Regions from separate parts of the Nocardia sp. NPDC049149 genome, predicted to be linked through region 2. Evidence: riboswitches for the same ligand, from Rfam matches in the RefSeq annotation. Region 2 holds a riboswitch; the other holds the start of a gene.
The links. A riboswitch is a leader RNA that binds a small molecule or an ion and turns the genes downstream of it on or off. The one in region 2 is predicted to bind thiamine pyrophosphate.
Positions count from the first base shown of each region.

Region 1: linked by a shared signal. The riboswitch ahead of ACGFNJ_RS09940 (purine-cytosine permease family protein) and the one ahead of thiC (phosphomethylpyrimidine synthase ThiC) in region 2 are both predicted to bind thiamine pyrophosphate.

Region 1 covers NZ_JBICTD010000002.1:894,994-902,385, forward strand. The annotation lists gene ACGFNJ_RS09930 (DUF4254 domain-containing protein) at 1-362, shown strand, start outside; gene ACGFNJ_RS09935 (AbrB family transcriptional regulator) at 371-1,504, opposite strand; TPP riboswitch at 1,763-1,877, shown strand; gene ACGFNJ_RS09940 (purine-cytosine permease family protein) at 1,874-3,241, shown strand; gene ACGFNJ_RS09945 (NAD(P)-dependent oxidoreductase) at 3,276-4,196, opposite strand; gene ACGFNJ_RS09950 (RrF2 family transcriptional regulator) at 4,381-4,863, opposite strand; gene ACGFNJ_RS09955 (CynX/NimT family MFS transporter) at 4,946-6,148, shown strand; gene ACGFNJ_RS09960 (cystathionine beta-synthase) at 6,222-7,392, opposite strand, start outside.
Region 2 covers NZ_JBICTD010000001.1:365,549-372,940, forward strand. The annotation lists gene ACGFNJ_RS01835 (lipase family protein) at 1-762, shown strand, start outside; gene ACGFNJ_RS01840 (VOC family protein) at 895-1,383, shown strand; TPP riboswitch at 1,499-1,607, shown strand; gene thiC (phosphomethylpyrimidine synthase ThiC) at 1,600-3,240, shown strand; gene ACGFNJ_RS01850 (hypothetical protein) at 3,286-4,152, opposite strand; gene ACGFNJ_RS01855 (dihydrofolate reductase family protein) at 4,327-4,878, shown strand; gene ACGFNJ_RS01860 (hypothetical protein) at 5,069-5,347, opposite strand; gene ACGFNJ_RS01865 (CAP family protein) at 5,968-6,471, shown strand; gene ACGFNJ_RS01870 (tyrosine-protein phosphatase) at 6,600-7,331, shown strand.

The DNA.
Region 1 (7,392 bases), on a different contig from region 2:
GTGGCCAGGCAAGCGATCCGGTCACCGACCATCCGCTCATCGACTGGGCCCGCGCGCTGGCCACGTTGCACAGGCAGCGCCACCGCGATCCGCTGGGGGCCGCCGGAATAGATTGCCGCCGTGCCGAGTTGGTGGCCGCCATCGACGCGTGGGTGGCCACCAAGCTGCCGCGCCGCCGGTACACCGAGCAGCTGCGCGCCCGATCACTCGGCGCGACCGTCGATCGGATGGCCGCGGCGCACGTGCACGCCAGCCATCTCCTGCACACCGCAGAGAAGGTGTCCGACGACCGGGTGCACGCGGCGTGGTACCGGCTCGCGTCGCTCGCCGACGAATGGACGGACTTGATCGTGGATGTCTGAGAACGACCTCAGGCGACCAGTTCTGGCTGCATCATGCGGATCTGGCGCGCGGACAGCCAGCGCATGCCGCGGGTCAACAGCGGAAGCATCAGCACCATCAGGAGCAATCGCATGCTCTGCACGCAGGTGATCAGGGGAAGGTTCGCATCCATCGACTCGGCGGTCGCCAGCACCGCGTTGATGCCGCCGGGGGTCGTGGCCAGATAGATGTCGGAGAGCTCGAGATCGACGAAGGTCGCTACGGCGAAAGCCAATCCGGCGACGATCGCAGACAGGGCGACGATGGTGACCGTCATGCCGGGAATCATCCTGGCCATCTCGGTGACGACGGTCCTGGTGAACCGGGTGCCGACCTCGAAGCCGATCAGCACGAACAGCAGGTCCTTGAACAGGTTGGTCGGCGCGTATCCGTGGCTGACGCCGAGCGCGGTGAGCAGCGCGGTCACCAGCATCGGCCCGATCAGTGCCGGGCTCGGCATGTTGAGCCGCCTGCCGAGCTTGGTGCCGACGATGCACAGCATCACCGCAATGGACAGTCCGGCAACCTGATCGCCGCGACCGACGATCATCCAGTAGGGCAGATCAGGGTTGGTGACCGCGCCACCGAGAGTGACTCGCTCGGAGCTCAATCCGCTACTGCTGTTGTTCAGAAAGGCGCCGAGGGCGGGTGCGCTCACTGCGACGAGGGCGACCCGCAGGTACTGCATGAAGGCGACCTGACGCGGATCGGCGTCCATGTCGTCGGCGCAGGCCACCACGGCCGCGGATCCACCGGCCAGCAGGCCGAGCGTGGCGGTTGGCAACTCCACGTGGGCAACTCGGGCGAACACCACCGCGACCAGCAGGCTGATCACCAGCGTCATCACCGTGACCGCAAGCACCGGAATGAGCGCCAAGCCGATGCTGGACAGCAGTGAGACCTCGAGATAGCTACCCATCAGCACGCCGAGCATGGCTTGCACGCCGACCGAAACCTGGCGAGGCAGCGGGGCTGGCAGCTTCCCCATCAACGCCAGCGCGCCACCGACGACGATCGCCAGGATCATTTGGGGCGCTGGAAAATGTATCCAGTCGAGCAACTCCGCCCCGGCAAGCACCGAGGCCAGCAGAGCGACCCAACCGATCCCTTGCTTCCGAGTCATACCTGAGAATCCTTGCCCTAGCGAATGAACAGACCGTTACGACTCCGTTATCAGGGTTAACAGCTAATGTGATCCCCGACGCATGCCATCAATTCCCTGCTCAGACGCAGGATTGCCGGATCTTGTTACAACCTCGTGTCCCCGATGATTCTATCTGGAAATAATTGAGCGAATGCCCAGCTGGCGATTTGTTCACCTAGCAGCCACCTACGGACCGGACCACGCGCGAAGCCGTCACGTGTACCATTTGCCCGAACAAACCCCTATCGCGGGAGCTCGGGCACGGCCGGGCTGAGAGGGCGGACCCCACGCTTCGCCGACCGCCTGAACCTGTCCGGGTAATGCCGGCGTAGGAAGAGCGTTTCGGTCATGTCTGCCTCGACCTTGCCCACCGCCGAACGGCACGAAGCTCCGTTCACCCTCGACGAACCCGCCCCGAAAGTGCTGTCCTTCTGGGACCAGAGCGCATTCTGGGCAAATCTCGGCGTCAGCCTCATCGCCTTCTCCGGCGCATATACCGTGCTCGCGCCGAATGCCGAGGGCGCACCGCAGCTCTCGATCGCCGCGGGCATCCTCGCGATGATCGTCGGCACGGTCGCGGGCGGCGTCATGCTCGGCCTGGCCGCCGTGCCTGGCGCTAAGACGGGCAAACCGGCGATGGTGCTGCTCCGCGGCCTGTTCGGCGCGAAACTCAGCTACCTGCCAACGGTTTTGAACATCGCGCAGTTGATCGGCTGGGGCACCTTCGAGCTGATCGTCATCGGTGACGCGGCCGACGAACTGTTCGGCGGCGGCCCGCACTGGCTGTATGTCGTCGCCGCGGGCGTCCTCACCACAGTCTTGACGATCTGGCCGCTCGGCTCGGTGCGGATGCTGCGCCGGTTCGTCACCGCTGGCGTGGTGATCGCGCTGATCTGGTTCTACATCCAGTTCTTCCGCGCGGGTCTGCCCGACCTCACCGCGAATCCCGGCCCGCACGGCAGCGGTCCGTTCGGCGTCGACTGGAACCTCTTCTGGATCGCCACGGACGCGGCGCTTGCGGTGTCGATCTCCTGGGTGCCGGTGGCCGCCGACTACACCAGGCATTCGCGCAGCACCGGCTCCGCGTTCGGCGCGGCGAGCGGCGCCTACGCGCTCACCCAGATCGTCGCCTATATCCTCGGGCTGTTCGCGCTGGCGCGGGCGACCGGCGGCGGCCAGTACTCGCCCTTCCTCGCTGTCACTCTCGGCGGCCTTTTCTTCTTTGTGTTCGTGCTTCGCGAGGCCGACCAGTCGTTCGCCAACGTGTACTCCACCGCGGTCTCGATCCAGAATCTCGCGCCGCGCCTGGACCGCCGGGTCCTGTCGATAGGCCTCGGCGCGCTGATCACCGTGCTCGCGCTGCTGCTGAACATGGGCAACTACTTCGGCTTCCTCGGGCTGATCGGCTCGGTGTTCGTGCCGATGCTCGGCGTGCTCGTCGGCGACTTCTTCCTGCGGGCGAAGGGCGAGTGGAACACCGCCGCCGACGCACCGTCGCGGTGGGGCATGATCGTCGCCTGGCTCGCGGGGTTCACCGTCTATCAGCTGATCAATCCGGGTGATGCCGGCGTGTGGACCGACTTCTGGGTGAACATCCAAGAGCGCCTGCACTTCACCAAGCAGGCGTGGATGAGCGCGTCCCTCCTGTCGTTCCTCGTCGCGCTGCTGGTCGCATGGGTGGTCGGCCGGATCACCACGCAGCGCACTGCCCGCTGAGCGTGCGGATGCGACGCGACGCGACGCGACGAAGCTAGTCGGCCCCGGCCGCGAGCCTGCCGCGAAGATCGTGCTCGTCGGCTCGATCCCCGCGGAGCAGTTCGTAGAGCGCGGTGATGCTGTTGTCTCCATATCCTTGGTCCATCGCGCGGCCGAGGAGCTCGAACATCGGCCGATGCCAGGCCATGTCGACGCCGGTTTCGGTGCCGAGGGCGAGGTCGTCGTCGTTGGCCGAATGGAACAACGCGACCGAGGAGCCGAGCTTGGTGTAGTCGCGGGTGTCGATCTCCTCGGCGAGGACGGGCAGCAGGGATTCGATCATCTGCAGCCACTTGGTCGCGTGCCGCACCATCGAGCTCGCAGGCAAGCCACGCGCGGACAGCACCGCGGCGCCTTCGAAGAACCCCAGTAGCGCGGGCAGCAGGGTCGCGCCGACGGCGGCCTCGTACAGGGCAGCCAGATCGGGCTCGGGACCGAGATGCTCCAGGTCGCCGCCGAGCACCCGCAGGGTTTCGGCGTGCTCGTCGAAGAGCGCACGGCTACCGCCGAAGTACAGCAGCGTATCCGGGTTACCAACGGCCGCAGGCACATTTTTGATCGCGCCGCCCAGAAAACCGGCGTCGTGCTCTGCGGCCCATGCGGCCAGTGCCCTTGCCCCTGCCGGAGCCCCGCTGTTCACCGTGATCAGCGTGCGCCCACCGATCGCATGGCAGGCCGGCGCCAGGGTCTCGGCGGTGGCCTCGAATCCGATGAGGCAACTGATGATCAGCGGACTCGCGGCGACCGCCTCGGCGATCTCGCCGACGTGCCTGGCACCAAGCGCCACCAACGATGCCGCCTTCTCCGGGCTGCGGTTCCACACCGTGGTCGGATGCCCGGCACGGAGAAAGGCTTTCGCCAGCGCGCTGCCCATCGATCCGAGACCAACCACGGTCACCGGCGTGCGGTCGGTCATAGTCGCTCCACTCCAAGATATTTCGACGACGGTCGCCGACTACCGACTTCAGTCTTGGTGCACACCGAACGGACCGGCAAGTACGCACTTTTCCGTCCAATACCAACGCGGAGGTAAGCATCCAGGTCAGCGACGCACCGAGTCGACGTGCCGAACAGTCCTGGAGTGCACAGGCATTCGAGGGTTAGCGCGTGCCGGTGGTCAGCCAGTCACGCAGGTCGGTCAGCGCGGTGCCGCTACTGTCGGCGTCGATGTTCGCGGCCAGGTCCGCGATGGTGATGGCGGCGAGGGCCGCCCGCCACGCCGCGTCGGCGGCGGCCATGGCGCGGGCGATCGCGCAGGGCACACGGCAGCTTTTCGCGGGCAGGGCGAGCGGGCCCTGCTGGCGAATCTCGGTGCAGCGGAAGGCCGGGTCGGTGCCGTCTACCGCCTCGACCACCTCGAGGGCGGTGATGCTGTCGGCGGCACGGGTGAGCACGTAGCCGCCGGCCGGGCCGGGGACCGAGCGCACAATGTCGGCCCGGGACAGCGCCTGGAGATGTTTGGCGAGGTAGGCCGTCGGCACGCCATGCAACTCGGCCAACCGGGCGGCGGGCACCGGGTCGACCGCCTGACCGAGAGAAACACAGCAGTGCATGGCCCATTCGACGCCGTTGGACATCTTCATGCGGACAGCATATCTCGGATAGAAAATGTCCGAGACTGTGCTATAACTTGGACATTAAATGTCCGAGATTGAGGTACCCGTCATGACCACACTTCGAGACCGCCCCACACCGACCACCAAAGACCGCGCCGCCCTCGCCTTTGCAACGATGGCGTTGTTCGTCGCCGCGGCCAATCTGCGCCCCGCCATCGCCGCGGTGTCCCCGCTGGTCGATCGGATTCGCCTAGACCTCGGCTTGTCCTCTACCGGGGTCGCCCTGTTGACCACCGTCCCGACCCTGGCGATGGGTCTGTGCGCGCCCGTCGCGGCGGCGATCGGCCGCCGCTTCGGCTTGCAACGCGGCGTACTGATCGGCCTGGTGGTGGTCGCAATCGCCACTGCCGCACGCGGATTCGGCACCGCAACCTGGCTGCAGCTCAGCTGCGCCGCCGTGGTCGGCGCCGGCATCGCCGTCGCGCAGACACTGCTGCCCGCGGTGGTGAAGTCGCGGTTCGCCGAGCGCGCCGGGCTGGTCACCGGCATCTATACCGCGGGACTCGGATTGGGCGGCGCGGTCGCCGCAGGCAGCAGCGCGCCGCTAGCCGACGCGCTGGATTCCTGGCCGGGCGCGCTGGCGTCGTGGGCGGTACTCGCCGTCGCAGGCATCCTGCTGTGGTCTGCGGCGCGGTCCGCGCTGCGCCTGGACGATGTGTCGGGACCGCAGGGGCCCGCGACGAAGGGCCTGCCGTTGCGCAGCGTGACGGCATGGCGGATCACCGTGCTCGCTGCGCTCAACTCGGCGCTGTATTACTGCGAATTGGCCTGGGTCGCACCGCTGTTGCACGATGCGGCCGGATATCGCGAGGCCTACGCGGGTTTCCTGCTCACCGCCATGATCTCGATCCAGGTGGTGGCGATGCTCGCGGTTCCGGCGCTGCTCGGTGAGCACAGGGACAAGCGCGTCGGGCTCGCGCTGACCACAGTGCTGACGGCCGTCGGCTTCCTCGGGCTCGCACTGAGCCCGGCCACCGCCACCTGGCTCTGGATCGTCGCACTCGGCATCGGCCACGGCGGCCTGTTCACCCTGGTGCTCACCGTGCCGGTGTCGATGAGCCGCGATGTGGCCGAAGCCGGACGCTACAGCGCCATGGCGTTTTTCGTCGGCTACGCCGCCGCGGCGGTGGCACCCGTCCTGGTCGGCGCGCTGCGCGACGAGACAGGCGACTTCCGGCTCGCCTTCGGATTACTCGGTGGCGCAACGGTATTGCTCTTGGTGCCGATCGCAGGCATGGTCCGGCGCGACTGAGCCGCTGGCCGCCGCCCACCGAACCGAGACGGGTTCGGTGGGCGGAAAGCCAAGGGCAACAGTTAGTTCCGAATCAACGACCCAGGCTGCCGGTGCTCAAGAAGCCGAGCAGGTCATGCCTGGTGATGACGCCGACCGGCTTGCCGTCGTCGACCACCATCAGCGCGTCGGTGTCCGACAGCGCCTTGGTCGCGGAGGAGATCGGCTCGCCTGCGCCGATCAACGGGAACGACGGGCTCATGTGCTTGGCCACCGAATCCGTCAGGTGCGCACGGCCTTCGAACACCGCGGAGAGCAGATCCCGCTCGGACACGCTGCCCGCGACCTCGCCTGCCATCACCGGCGGCTCCGCGCCGACGACCGGCATCTGCGACACCCCGTACTCGCGCAGGATCTCGATCGCGTCGCGCAGCGTCTCCGACGGGTGGGTGTGCACCAGGTCGGGCAAGGCACCCGACTTGCCGCGCAACACATCCCCGACCAACGGTTCGGCACTGCCGTCGAGCCGGTCGCGCAGGAACCCGTAGGAGCTCATCCACTGGTCGTTGAAGATCTTCGACAGGTAGCCGCGGCCGCCGTCGGGCAACAGCACCACGACGACCGCGTCCGGGGCGCGCCGCGCGACCTCGATGGCCGCGACAACGGCCATGCCGCACGAGCCGCCGACCAGCAGGCCTTCCTCGCGGGCGAGGCGGCGGGTCATGTCGAACGAGTCCGCGTCGGAGACCGCGATGATCTCGTCCGGGATGGCCGGGTCGTAGGCCGAGGGCCAGAAGTCCTCGCCGACACCCTCGACCAGGTACGGCCGTCCGGTGCCGCCGGAGTACACCGAGCCCTCCGGGTCGGCGCCGATGATCTGCACCTTGCCGCCGGACACCTCTTTGAGATAGCGGCCGGTGCCGGTGATGGTCCCGCCGGTGCCGACGCCCGCGACGAAGTGGGTGACCTTGCCTTCGGTGTCGCGCCAGATCTCCGGGCCGGTCGTCTCGTAGTGGCTGTCCGGGCCGCCGGGGTTGGAGTACTGGTCCGGCTTCCACGCGCCATCGATCTCGCCGACCAGGCGATTGGAGACGCTGTAGTAGCTGGCCGGGTCTTCCGGGGCCACGGCGGTCGGGCACACGACCACCTCGGCGCCGTAGGCACGCAGCACGTTGCGCTTGTCCTCGCTGACCTTGTCCGGGCAGACGAAGACGCAGTGGTAGCCGCGCTGCTGGGCGACCAGCGCGAGCCCGACTCCGGTGTTG
Region 2 (7,392 bases):
GCGAACACACCCGTCGCGATGTGGGGTTACTCCGGCGGCGGCATGGGTTCGGGCTGGGCAGCCGAAATGCAGCCGACCTACGCGCCGGAGCTGAACGTCAAGGGCATCGCCCTCGGCGCGCCGACCTCGGATGTGGTGTCGTTGCTGCACGTCAACGGCTCGATGTTCTCCTCGTTGATCGGCATCGGCATCTCGTCGCTGCGCAACGCCTACCCGAAGTTCAAGGAGGCGAGCGACCGCTACCTGACCGCCGAGGGCAAGGCGCTGATGGACCGGACCAACCAGCAGTGCCTGCCGCGCAACGCACTCAGCCAGATGTTCATCGACTACGGCCGCATGCTGACCATCCCGATCCCGGACTTCCTGCAGGTGCCCGAGATCAAGGAGGCCTTCGAGTCGACGGTGCTCGGCCGCAACATCCCCACCGCGCCGATCTTCCTGTACCAGGGCGTCTTCGACGAGGCTGTGCCGGTGTGGACCAACGACCGGCTGTCCCAACAGTGGTGTGCCGGTGGCGCTTCCGTGATCTACAAGCGCGACCATCTCAGTGAGCACCTGACCCTGCCCTCACTCGGCATGGCCGACACGCTCAACTGGCTGAAGTCCCGCCTCGCACCGCAGGCACCCGACCAATTCGGTTGCCGCACCGAGAATGTCGTGTCCATGCTGGCTGACTTCAACGCACTGCTGACCCAAATCGAGATCAACCTGAACGCCACCTTCGGCGCACTGGGCTTCCCGATCGGACCCCGCGAGCGGTAAGCCCGCGGACGGCCGCCCCTCGACCGACGTCGGCCCGGTCGAAGGGCGGTCTTGTCTGTTCCGCTGCGATTAGTTCAGGCGGCCCGCATCGTCTGCATAGGTACATCACCCACTCCGGCCGGGAGGACCGCCATGCAGAAAATCGTCACCAACCTCTGGTACGACACGGAGGCCAAGGAAGCCGCCGAGTTCTACTGTTCGCTGTTCGCCGACTCCAAGATCACCGATATCCAGCACTACACCGAGGCCAGCGGCCGCCCTGCCGACCTGGCGGTCACTGTCGACTTCGAGCTGAACGGCCAGAAGTTCACCGCCATCAACGGCGGCGGTGAATACAACTACACCCATGCCATGTCGCTGCTGGTCAACTGCGACGACCAGGAGGAGGTCGACCGCCTCTGGTCGGCACTGCTCGCCGACGGTGGCAAGGAGATCGAATGTGGTTGGCTGAACGACAAGTACGGCGTCCCGTGGCAGATCTGGCCGAGCGAGGCCTACGAACTGGTCAGCGGCGACGACCGGGAAGCCGTCAACCGCGCCATGAAGGCGATGTTCGGCATGAAGAAAATCGTGCTGCAGGCGATGCGCGACGCCTACGACGGCAAGATCGACCCCGCCTGAGCCGAACCGTCGATTCCGCCGACGCCGGGCCCCTCGGGCTCGGCGTCGAGTTGGAAATTCCTCCGGTCATCGGGCAACTCTCAGGGGCAACAGGTACTGTCGGGCGGGAAAATTTCACACCGCCAACGGGGGCTCGCACCAGCGGGCTGAGAGGACGGCTAGGGCCGTCGACCGTATGAACCTGACCGGGTAATGCCGGCGTAGGGAGGAAACATCATGGCAAAAGCCGCTGCGTCCGAGACCGTCGATTCGGTGACCACCGGACCGATCGAAGGCAGTGTCAAGCACTACACCGAAGTGGACGGCCTGCGGATTCCGGTCCGCCGGATCAACATGACCAACGGTGAGCATTTCGACGTCTACGACACCTCGGGTCCGTACACCGATGACACCGCGGTCATCGATCTGGAGGGTGGGCTGCCAAAACTGCGCGACACCTGGGCAAAGCCCGAGGTGGACGGCCCACCAACCCAGCTGGCCTGGGCACGGCAGGGCATCATCACACCGGAGATGCGCTTCATTGCCGCTCGCGAAGGCGTCTCGCCCGAGCTGGTCCGCGACGAGGTCGCGGCGGGGCGCGCGGTGATTCCGGCCAACCACAAGCATCCGGAGCTGGAGCCGACCATCATCGGCAAGAAGTTCCTGGTGAAGATCAATGCGAACATCGGCAACTCGGCCGTCTCGTCCTCCATCGCCGAGGAGGTGGAGAAGATGGTGTGGGCCACCCGCTGGGGCGCCGACACCATCATGGACCTGTCGACCGGCAAGAACATCCACGAGACCCGCGAGTGGATCCTGCGCAACTCCCCCGTTCCGGTCGGCACCGTGCCGATCTACCAGGCGCTGGAGAAGGTGAACGGCGATCCGACCCAGCTCACCTGGGAGATCTACCGCGAGACCATCCTCGAGCAGTGCGAGCAGGGTGTCGACTACATGACCGTGCATGCGGGCGTGCTGCTCCGCTACATCCCGCTGACCGCGAAGCGGGTCACCGGCATCGTGTCGCGCGGCGGATCCATCATGGCCGCTTGGTGTTTGGCGCATCACCAGGAATCGTTCCTGTACACCCGCTTCGCGGAGCTGTGTGAGATCCTCGCCCGCTACGACGTGACCTTCTCCCTCGGTGACGGGCTGCGTCCCGGTTCCATCGCCGACGCCAACGACGAGGCGCAGTTCGCCGAGCTGCGCACGCTCGGCGAGCTGACGAAGATCGCGAAATCCCATGGCGTGCAGGTGATGATCGAGGGACCGGGCCACGTGCCGATGCACAAGATCGTGGAGAACGTGCGGCTGGAGGAGGAGCTGTGCGAGGAGGCGCCGTTCTACACCCTCGGCCCGCTCGCCACCGATATCGCACCCGCCTACGACCACATCACCTCGGCCATCGGCGCGGCGATCATCGCGCAGGCAGGCACGGCGATGCTCTGCTACGTCACGCCGAAGGAGCATCTCGGCCTGCCCAATCGGGATGACGTGAAGGTCGGCGTGATCACCTACAAGATCGCCGCGCACGCCGCCGATCTGGCCAAGGGGCATCCGCACGCGCAGGACCGGGACAACGAATTGTCCAAGGCGCGTTTCGAATTCCGCTGGCGCGATCAGTTCGCGCTGTCGCTGGATCCGGATACCGCCCGCGAGTACCACGACGAGACGCTGCCCGCGGAGCCCGCCAAGACGGCACACTTCTGCTCCATGTGCGGGCCGAAGTTCTGCTCGATGCGGATCTCGGCGGATGTGCGCGAGTACGCCGCGCGCAACCAGTTGACCGACGTGGAAGCGATCGAGGCGGGGATGGCGGAGAAGTCGGCCGAGTTCGTCGACCACGGTAAAGCTGTTTATCTGCCGGTGGTTTCGTAGTTTTCCGCAAGCGGTTCCCGCGTACTCATGGTGCGCGGGAACCGCTCAGCCGCGGCGCATGATGTCGAGCAGCGACTCGAGGTGATCCGCGGGGACGACCTCCATGAGTTCGCCGACACCCTGGATGGTGGCGGCGATGTCCACCGTGATTCGGTTGCGCCACCAGTAGATTGCGCGGCTGATCGGTCGCACGTCGGCTTCACCCGCGACCAATAGTTGGGCAAGCAGGCTTGTTCCGGCGAAGACGGTGGGCCCGGTGATCGGGTGAATGAGCAGATGAGTGTGGCCTGGGATGACCAGCAGGGCACCCCATGGCCCGACCACCGGATAATCGTCCAGCCAGCGCACGTGTGCGGTGACGAAATCCGAAGCGCCATAGAGCATCTGGATGTCCACATCGTCCATGCCGTCGATCTCGGCGGCCATCAGATCGAGACCGCCGTCGGCGCGAGTGTTCCCCTCCGCGATCTCGAACAGCTCGGATTCCTTCGCGCCCCACGCCTGCGCCTGGGCATAGGTCACCGGCGTCATGATGTCGCCGAAGTCGACCAGCACCCGCTGCAACAATCCCGGGGCCACCAACCGGCGCACATCATTGATCAGCCCGCTGGTCCGCGCCGAGCAGAGCCGCGTCCGTAGCAAGGGGCGCACGAACGCCAGGCGCGACATCTCGAAATGATCGGCAACCAGATCCGCGATCTGCATGTCCAGCCGGTCCCCGACGATCGTCGCCCACAGCTGCCGCGGCGCCCGCGCCACCCGCCGTTCCAACCGGGTACACGGCACCACCACGCGAAACGACCCGCGCCCGGAGAACACGAACTCGTCCCCCGACTCCACACACCCATACCCATGCCGCAGCGCCACCTCGTTGACCAGCAACTTCAACAACCCCGCCGACGACTCACGCATGACCCCTCGCTCTCGCCGCATCCAGCACCTCCAGTGTATCGAACATATGTTCGATGACAATCGGCTCGGGTGCCACCGGGTTCGCGACGAAACAAGCTCATCTGCCACCGCGGCACGGCATCGGTAACTAATGTCCACCGATGAGTGGCGAGCTCGAAGGAGGTCTACGCGGTCATGCGGAAACTGATCTACGGCATCGGCGTGTCCATGGACGGTTACATCAACGACCGCGACGGCAACATCGACTGGACCGACCCGGATGACGAACTGCACCAGTTCCACAACGACCGCTACCGCCAGATCGAGGTCTCGCTGCACGGCCGCCGCCTGTACGAGTTGATGGCCGAGTTCTGGCCGCACCTGCCTGAGGATGCGCCGCCGATCCAACGCGAGTTCGGCGGGCTCTGGACCGCGAAGCCGAAGGTCGTCTTCTCCAGAACGCTCACCGAGGTCAACTGGAACAGCACGCTGGTCAGCGAGAACGCGGTCGAGGAGGTCCGCAGGCTCAAGGCGGCCGGTGACGGCGTCATGGAGGTCGGCGGCGCGAGCCTCGCGGCCTCGCTGATACCGCATGGGCTCATCGACGAGTATCAGATGTTCCTCGTGCCCGTTGCGCTCGGCGGGGGCACGCCGTTCTTCCCGTTGCTGGACAAGCGCATTCGGCTCCGGTTGGTCGAGACGAGGCAGTTCGACACCGCGCTGATGCTGCGCTACCTCGTCGAGTGACCCCCGAACCCCGATCGGACTCGTGGGTGATGTTGTTCCGCAAGGTATCTCGCAGAACTGAACGATGACCGGGTGCCCCAGGCGGGAGTCGAACCCGCTCCAGGCCGCTTTAGAGGCGGCTGCTCGGCCGTCGAGCTTCTGGGGCCGTTGGGGGTGACCGGCACGCTGCCGGCCACCCCATGATGACCGATCAGGCGGCGTCCGGATCGTCGATCCGGTCGCGCAGTTCGGCGTTCGCGATCCCGGCCCTGGCGGCGCGGTACTCCGCAGCCGTCAGGGATCGCCCGAGCTCGTCGAGCGTCCGCAGCACGAACCGTTGCGTGACGACGCGGCGGTTCAGCACGTCGAGCGCGGCGGTCTGCCGCCACACCTTGCGCTGCAGCCAGCGCGTGGCCGTGGGCAGGTCCCCGACGAGCTGGGCGCGCAGCGCGTCCCGCTCGGCGGCGAGCTCGACGAGCTGGGCGCGCAAATCGCTCAGCTAAGTATCGATGGAATCAGTCATGTTTTCACCTCCCCTCGTTCAGTGCAGGCGAGAGGGAGGTGGGCGACCAGCCGTCGGGCGGCTGGTTCGAACGCGGCGGCCGTCAGCGCATGGTCGAGATCGGGTTCGTTGACTCTGACCAGCCGGTGACCGGCCGCTGTGACATCGGCGCACAGCCAACCGAGAGACAGTTCGTCAGGTGCGGCAAGCACCACCAACACATTTGAGGTGGCGTGCCAGTCGATGACCAAGTCGGGATGCGCGACAGCAAAGTCGAACGCGGCATGTGCCGCCTGTGCAATCTGCGTCCCCGGGGCCAGATCGGCTCGGGTGACCAGGTAGAGGCGGCGAGGAGGAACCTAACGGTGTGGCACGAGACCAATGATAGCTCAGCGGGTCTACGGCACGCACGTATTTTTCGGCTCCAGCGAAGCGGTGGTCGGCAGATCTCCCCAGCGCCGCTTTGACACCCGAAATATAAGTGGCAGTTGGGAACTGGGTAGATATATGACGATCGTATGAATCCTCCGAACCGAATCCCTTCCGAATGGCAGCATCTGGGGTAGCCCCCACTGCCGATCGGGGGCGTGGATCTCGAAGGAGCCTCGATGAAGATGTCCTACGTCGTAGCCGCCGGTCTCTTGCTAGCCGGTGTCATCGGTGCGGTGCCCAATGCTGTTCCAGCCCACGCGGATAGCTTGTCGCAAGCGGAGATCGATCGCGTGCTGGAGTTACACAACACCGTGCGAGCCAAGCACCACGCACCCGCGCTGACCTGGAACGCCGAGGCGGCGAGCTTTGCCAAGAAATGGGCCGACCGTTGCGAGTTCGGACATTCACCGGACCGCAAGTACGGAGAGAACATCGCCATGGGCTACCGATCCTGGGACGAGGTGATGAAGGGCTGGGTCGACGACGAAGAACCCAAGTACGACTACGACGCAGGCGAATTCTCGCCCGAGACCGGCCATTTCACGCAGGTCGTCTGGAAGGCAACCACCCAGGTCGGCGTGGCCGTCGCGCAGTGCCCCGACGGCCCGTTCTACGTGGCCGAATACTCACCCCCGGGCAACGTCCGAGGCCAGTTCAAGCAGAACGTCCTCCCCAAGTAGCGACCCACTCGCAACAACCAAGCCGACCGAACCCGCTCACCTCGATTCCTCCGACTGCCGGTGCGGCCAGGCCGAAAAGCCTGGCCGCCCGCCCTGCCGCTAAGATCGACGGCGGCGAAGGGCGGGATATGCAGCGGCACATCGAGTTCGAACGACTACACAATTTTCGCGACCTCGGCGGCTACACCGCGGCCGACGGGCGAACGATCGCGTGGGGCCGGTTGTATCGATCCGACTCGCTGGGCAAGCTGCGCGGCTCCGATTGGGATCGCTTCCTGGAGCTGGGCATCCGAACAGTCATCGACCTGCGCTATCCGTCGGAGATCACGGCCAGAGGTGCGGTGCCGGAGCCGCAGCGGTTCACCTACGCCAACTTCAGCATCGAACACCGCCCCTACGACCAGGCAGCGATCGACCCCGCCGTCGACCCGTGGCGCTACCTCGCCGACAGATTCGCCGAGGTCGCCACCGACGGCGTCGAAGAGATCCGCCGGGTGTTCGAAACTGTCGCCGACAGCGACGGCCCAACGGTGTTCCATTGCGCCGCAGGCAAAGACCGCACCGGCTTCATCGCCGCCATGCTGCTGTCCGCACTCGACATCTCCGAAGACCAGATCCTGGCCGACTTCGCCCTCACCGAACTAGCCACAGCACACCTCATCACCGAATGGAAGGCCGCAAACCCGAACCGCGAACTCACCTGGCCCGGCTACGGCCGCGCCCCCGCCACCATCATGCGCCTCGTCCTCGACGACCTCACAGCAGCCCACGAATCAGTCTCGCAGTACCTCACCCGGCAAGTAGGGATCGACCAGAAGGTCATCGATCGACTACGCGACCAGCTGCTGGTCACCGAATAGCCCTGCGCCAGTAGATGTTCCGTGTCCGGCGTTTCGGCGAAACAAGGTTGCCTCCAGATGT